DNA from 2 places in the Microbacterium bandirmense genome. Region 1 is predicted to be linked to the other one. Evidence: predicted binding sites of a transcription regulator. Region 1 holds the regulator's gene; the other holds the start of a gene.
The links. Region 1 encodes LexA, which represses DNA repair genes until DNA is damaged. Its sites were predicted from a motif close to TCGAACANNTGTTCGA; they were not measured.

Region 1 (3,409 bases):
CGATCGCGATCGACCTGGTGCGCGGTGGCGTGCCGGCCGCGCTCCCCGAACTCGGTGAGAAGACGCTCGTCGGCGGTGTGATCGACGGGCACAACATCTGGCGCGGCGACCTCGCCGGCGCCTTCGGCAAGCTCGAGCAGCTGCGTGCCCTCGGCGCCGTATCGGTCGCCGCCTCGACCTCGACGTCGCTGCTGCACGTGCCGCACGATGTCAGCGACGAGAGCCTGCTCGATGACCGTCTGGTGTCGTGGCTCGCCTTCGCCGACCAGAAGGTCGGCCAGGTCGTCACCCTCGCCGCCGGGCTCGCACAGGGTGCGGATGCCATCGCCGAGGAGCTGCAGGCGGCGTCGTCCGCACTCGCCGACCGTCGGGATGCGCCGGGCGTTCGCGACGGCGCCGTGCGCGGGCGCACGCTGGCGGATGCCGATTTCGCACGCGCACCCTATGAGGCGCGCGAGGAGGCGCAGCGGGCGCTGGGCCTGCCGGCGCTGCCGCTGACCACCATCGGATCGTTCCCGCAGACCGGCGACATCCGCCGCGCCCGCGCGCAGTTCACTCGCGGCGAGCTGCCCGCCGACGACTACGAGGACTTCCTCAAGCGCGAGATCGACAGCGTCGTCGCGCTGCAGGAGGATCTGGGCCTCGATGTGCTCGTGCACGGCGAGCCCGAGCGCAACGACATGGTGCAGTACTTCGCCGAGAACCTCGACGGCTTCGCGGTGACCCAGCACGGCTGGGTGCAGTCCTACGGATCGCGCGCCACGCGTCCGTCGATCCTGTGGGGCGACGTGTCGCGTCCTGCGCCCATCACCGTGTCGTGGGCGTCGTACGCGCAGTCGCTGAGCGTGAAGCCGGTCAAGGGCATGCTGACCGGCCCGGTGACGATCCTCGCGTGGTCGTTCGTGCGCGACGACCAGCCCCTGGGCGAGACGGCCAACCAGGTCGCCCTCGCGCTGCGCGACGAGATCGGCGACCTGGAGGCGGCCGGCATCGGCATCATCCAGGTCGATGAGCCGGCGCTGCGCGAACTGCTGCCGCTGAAGAGCATCGACCAGCCGGCATACCTCGACTGGTCGGTCGGCTCGTTCCGTCTCGCCACCGGCGGTGCGGCGGCCGCCACCCAGATCCACACGCACCTCTGCTACTCGGAGTTCGGCGTCGTCATCGACGCGATCCGCGCGCTGGATGCCGACGTCACCTCGATCGAGGCCGCTCGCAGCCGGATGGACGTGGTCGACGACATCGCTGCGAACGGATTCGATCACGGCATCGGCCCTGGAGTCTACGACATCCACTCGCCGCGGGTTCCCGGCGTGGACGAGATCGAGGTGCTGCTGCGTCGCGCCGTCGACGCGCTGCCCGTGCGCCAGCTCTGGGTCAACCCCGACTGCGGGCTGAAGACCCGCGGCTACGACGAGACGGTCGCCTCGCTGCGCAACATCGTCGAGGCCACCCGCCGCGTGCGTGAGGACGTGTCGGTCGCGGTCTGAGCCGCGCATACGCGAGGCGATATCCACCGACGCCCCCTCGCACCGTCGACGCCCCCTCCCAGATGCGCATCTGGAAGGGGGCGTCGGCGTTCAGAGGGGGCGTGGATCAGACCGCGCGCAGCACCGCCACGACCTTGCCGAGCACCACGGCATCGTCGCCCAGGATCGGCTCGAAGGCGGAGTTGCGGGGGAGCAGCCAGGTGTGGCCATCGCGCTGGCGGAACGTCTTGACCGTGGCCTCGCCGTCGATCATGGCGGCCACGATCTCGCCGTTCTCGGCGGTGTTCTGTGTGCGCACCACGACCCAGTCCCCGTCGCAGATCGCGGCATCGATCATCGACTCGCCGCTGACCTTGAGCATGAACAGGTCGCCCTTGCCCACCAGCTGGCGCGGCAGCGGGAAGATCTCGTCGACCTGCTGGTCGGCGGTGATCGGCACCCCGGCGGCGATCTGACCGACCAGGGGCACGAGCGCGGCGTCGCCGACGGTCGGCGAGGTGTCGGCGGGGTTCTCGGTGCCGGAGCCCGGCAGGTCGATCAGCACCTCCATGGCCCGCGTCTTGCCCGGGTCGCGGCGCAGGTAGCCGCTGAGCTCGAGCTGGCCGAGCTGATGGGTCACGCTGGAGAGTGACTTCAGGCCGACGGCGTCGCCGATCTCGCGCATGCTCGGCGGGTAGCCGTGCCGGGCGATCGACGTCTGGATCACCTCGAGGATCGCCATCTGCTTGGCGCTGAGATTCTTGCGACGCCGTGTGCGCGGAGCCTCGGATGCGGGGGCGGGGGTGTCGCTCATCGGTGCTCCTTCGTGCGTTCCTGCCGGTGCGGGAACCGCGGCTGCGCGGCGTTCCGGTTCGAATGTCGGTGGCCCATGGTGGGCTGTCTTCATCGAAACCGTATCCGAGAACATGCCCGAATCGGAAGATCTGTTCGAGCGTGTCGACAAAGTCACGGGTGTGGTTTCGAAGAAGTCTTGACAGATGTTCGATATCGAAGATAAGTTCGGTACGTAGCTTCGCATCCGGCATCCCCGGCCGGATGCCGGATGCGAAAGCTGTACCACTTCCACCCCATGGCGGGGAGAGCAGAGGAGTCACCATGAGCACGATCGGAATCCAGGCGACGACGAGCCGACCGGTCCCGATGGCCACCCGGCTGCGGATCACCGCCCGTGGTCGCCGGGTGCTCGCGGTGGCGGCGGCCCTTCCCGTCGCGGTGGGCATCGCCTTCTCAGTGCTCGCCGGCGGTTCGGCGCTCGCGTCCGGCTCTCACAGCGAGCCGGTCTCGTTCGAGTCGGTCACCGTGCTGCCGGGTGACAGCCTGTGGTCGATCGCCGCTGAAGCGGCACCCGGCGCAGACCCGCGCGTGGTCATCGAAGACATCAAGCGCCTGAACAACCTCAGCTCCGGTGCGATCCAGGTCGGTGCCGAGATCTCCATTCCCACCGCCTACACGAGCTGACGCCCGGCGTCATCGAGCCTCCACTCACGGCCACCCGCTCTACGATGGGAAGGGTGACCTCCCTCGATGAGCTGCCCCTCCGCGATGACCTTCGCGGACTCACTCCCTACGGCGCCCCGCAGGCTCCTCTGCCCGTCGCGCTGAACGTGAACGAGAACACGCATCCGGTTCCCGATGAGGTCGCCAGTGACATCCTCGATGACATCGCCCTCGCTCTGCGCGATGTCAACAGGTACCCCGACCGCGAGTTCACGGCGCTCCGCGAGGGATTCGCCGAGTACCTCGGACACGGGTTGACCGCCGATCAGATCTGGGCGGGCAACGGGTCCAACGAAGTGCTGCAGCACATCATGCAGGCCTTCGCCGGACCCGGACGCACGGTGTTCGGGTTCGCGCCGACCTACTCGATGTACCCGCTGATCGCCCAGGGCACCGGTGCGAGCTGGGTGGCCGGCACTCGC
Region 2 (3,409 bases), on a different contig from region 1:
CGGTGGTCGAAATCGGGGCAGGCGCGCCGAGTCGGCGGCTGCTGGCCCGCCTGTCGACGTATTCCGCCCACAGCCAGACGGCGGATGCTGCGGCGCAGACTGCTGCCGCGATGCGGGTGAGACGTGAGACCGGCACAACCGCAACCCTAGACGCCGGTTCTCGGGCTCAGAAGGGAGAGCTCGTCACGGTCAGAAGGGAGCGAGCGCAGCGGCCGGCACCGCGGCCCAGGGGTCGTGGTGGTCGCCGGGGTCGTCCGACTCGAGATCGACCTGTGCATCGGCGGAGGGATCGGCATCGGCGAACGTCACGGTGTTCTGCGGCGGAAGTTTGTCGATGTACGCGTGGCCGGTGGGGCTGGTCCATTCGAGCAGCCCGTCGCCGAGCTGGGTGACGTGCCAGGGGGAGTGGTGCTTGAGGGTGTGATGTCGCCGGCACAGCGCCGCGAGGTTTCCCTCTTCGGTCGGTCCGCCGAGCGCGGCGTCGTGGGTGTGATCGAGGTCGCTGTCGCGCACGGGCATCCGACAGGTGGGGAATCGGCAGCGCTGATCGCGCGCCCGCAGCTGCCGTCGCAGTCTCTGGCCGGGCCGGTATCGGTCGGTGGCCAGCAGCACGCCGGTGAACGGGTGGGTGAGCAGTCGATCCCACCCGGACGCGGCCCCGGCGAGCAGTCGTGCCGTGTGCGGGTCGATCGGTCCGCGCCCGTCCAACTCTGCCGCGGGTGACGCGATACCGCCCGCACGCCCGATCAGGGTGAGCGCGGGGATGGTGATGCTGATGTTCGCAGTGATCGCGGAAAGCAGACCGTCTTCGGTGTCATGTCCGGTCGGTGCACCGGTCAGAAGCAGATCCATCGCGATGTCGAGGCGCTTCTGGTTCAGGGTGCGCGGATCCGAGCCATCGTCGTCTGAACCGGCGGCGCTTGCTTCGGAGTCGGCCTTGGCCATGGTGGTGAGCCGATCGAACGCCCCATGAATCAGCGCGGAGGGGCCGTACAGGTGCAGTTCGGCCATCGCGTCAGGGTGATCCTTCGCCCAGGCACTGCGCTGCTCGCGCGCGTCCTGATGGCGTTCCTCTATCGTGCGGGCCTGGTACTGCTGGGCGATCCGCTCCGCGACGGGGCGCACCCGGTTCGGCGACTCGTCCTCGGCGAACTCCAGCACCCGCGCCGAATACTCCGCCCGAGCGTCGGGATCCTCGATGTGTTCGCCGGCGTCGATGATCACCCGGGCGTGCCCGGCGCTGATCCGCCCGGCGCCCTGCGCCTGCCACACCAGCGGGAACCGCTCCACCGCCAGCTCGGCGGCCAGCATGCGCCGCTGCACGGTGCGGTCGCTCACCCGCAGCGCCGTGGCCAGTTCCGCGGCCACCGCCCGCATCGAGATGTCGGCTTCATCAGCATCCCCCGCCGCGCTCAGCGCCCACCGCGATGCCAAGGCCAGCACGCCGTCTCGGGCCGCCTGCAGGCTGCTGATCGAGCGCTCCAGGTCACGGGCCAGGTCGACCAGCTCATCGAGCGTGGTCACCTGCTCCACCGTCACATCCGCCAGCGCTGCCATATGTCTATTGCACCAGCAGCCACCGACATTCGAACGCCCGTACGAGGCCGAATCCGGCCTCTGTGCATCACGGAAAGATCACGAAGCTGACGCGGGCCGTGCGGGCAATTTAGAACGACACCCTCAAGGGCATGTTCACCAACGAGGAAACCATCGACGCCGTTCAGAAGATCGTCGACTCCGGCGACCTCGACGCGCTTCGCCAGCTCTTTTCCTGACGCTGGCTACGGTGCAGCACACCTGCTCAGGAGGGGTGGGTGACCGCCCACTGTAATCCCCCGGGAGTGATCGTCCGGCTTTGGGCTGATGTGCCCGTCACGTGACAAAATGAACGCCATGCGCATCGTCGGCGTTGTCTCCCTCGCCATCCTAGCGACGCTTTTCGGACTTCTCGGCGATCTGATGCTCGGAGTATCCGGCCTCACGTTGGCGGGCCCAGGTCTGACGGTCATCGAGTACTCCGATTCGGATGACGGCGAGCGGGCGATCGGTATCGGGATGGGCATCATCGCACTCGTGGTCTGGGTCGTGTTGCTGCTAGCTGCCATGCCGATGGGGCTGCGCGGCGAACGCCCGACGCGCGCGCGGAAAGCTACGGTTTGGATCGTCGTCGGGCTGAGCACGATCCTTGTACTGGGGCCGCTGATCGTGGTCCTTGCCACGCAACCTCCCATCAGTGAGTACCCACTACCAGAGTGGAACCGCGCTTAGCCCCGCGGACGGTTTCCTCAGCTCACCTTCCCACCTGCCGGAACCCCGTGCCGAAACCGACTGCGGGGATGCTCAGTCTCACCAACCGACAAATCTCGTGAGATCGGACACTCACACAAGGGTCTGTGTCAGGCTCGATTCGCCGGCACCGTGGCGGACGCGCCCGAGCGCACCGTTAACGATCGGCATGAACGGCTGCACGTGGCCGCATTCGACATCGCCGATGATGGGCACGCCGAGCCCACCCAGGGCGTCACGAACAGCATGACGCACGGTCATGTGCGGCTCGTCGGCAGCCCGCGTCCTGCCGACGAGCACGGCGTTGGCGTGTTCGAAGAAGCCCGCCAGACGCATGCCGTGCAGCTGGCGGCACATCGCCACGGCGTCGTCGTCACCCGATGCCTCGATGTACACCAGCAGCCCCTCCGGCGCGAAGCGGCGCGCGAACTCCGCGATCTCGCCGAATGGCGAGCCGGCGACGTTGCAGAGGGTGTCGATGCAGCCGCCGATCAGGCGGCCCGAGACATCCACGGCACCGGGGCCGTCGTCGAAGCGCGTCCACGATCCGGACGAATCCAGAGTCATCTCCGAGACCTCGGGGTGCCCGACGTAATCGTCCCAGCCATGCGCGCGGAACCGCCCCGGAGACGTCTGTGTGAACGTGCTGTCAGGGCCCAGCGTGGCGATGTCGAGCCAGTGCAGCAGTCCGGCGGGTGGACGGTAGGGCGTGTCCATCATGTTGCTGCCGTGCAGCGTCGCAATGCCGGTGCGCAGTGTCAGCGGGGTGATCAGCGTGGAGATGTCGGAGAAGCCGACGAACCAGGTGGGCTCCGCTTCAGAGATGGCATCCCAATCGAGCAGCGGGAGCAGATCGATCGCCAGCTCTCCGCCCCATGGCGGCACGACCGCCCGCACCCGCGGATCGGTCAGGAAGTCCGTCAGTTCGCGAGCGCGGTCGACCGCGGCTGCGCTGACGGGTGACGAGCCGTCCATGCACTCACCGATGACGACCTCATAGCCACGATCGCGCAGCCCCGCGATCGCCGCCTCGAGTCGTGGCCAGTACTGCGGGGTGACACCGCTCGAGGGTGAGGTGATGGCGATGGTGTCGCCTGGGCGAAGGGGACGCGGAAATCGGATG

Region 2: the regulator LexA is predicted to act here: its motif matches at 1,587-1,602, upstream of WDU99_RS03305 (HNH endonuclease signature motif containing protein).

Annotation. Positions count from the first base shown of each region.
Region 1 is NZ_JBBDGM010000006.1:30,627-34,035, reverse strand. Features, by position in the region: gene metE (5-methyltetrahydropteroyltriglutamate--homocysteine S-methyltransferase) at 1-1,490, shown strand, start outside; gene lexA (transcriptional repressor LexA) at 1,597-2,283, opposite strand; gene WDU99_RS08220 (LysM peptidoglycan-binding domain-containing protein) at 2,586-2,948, shown strand; gene WDU99_RS08215 (histidinol-phosphate transaminase) at 2,993-3,409, shown strand, end outside.
Region 2 is NZ_JBBDGM010000002.1:256,634-260,042, forward strand. Features, by position in the region: gene WDU99_RS03300 (YdcF family protein) at 1-136, opposite strand, end outside; gene WDU99_RS03305 (HNH endonuclease signature motif containing protein) at 190-1,557, opposite strand; gene WDU99_RS03310 (hypothetical protein) at 1,894-2,268, shown strand; gene WDU99_RS03315 (S66 family peptidase) at 2,380-3,409, opposite strand, start outside.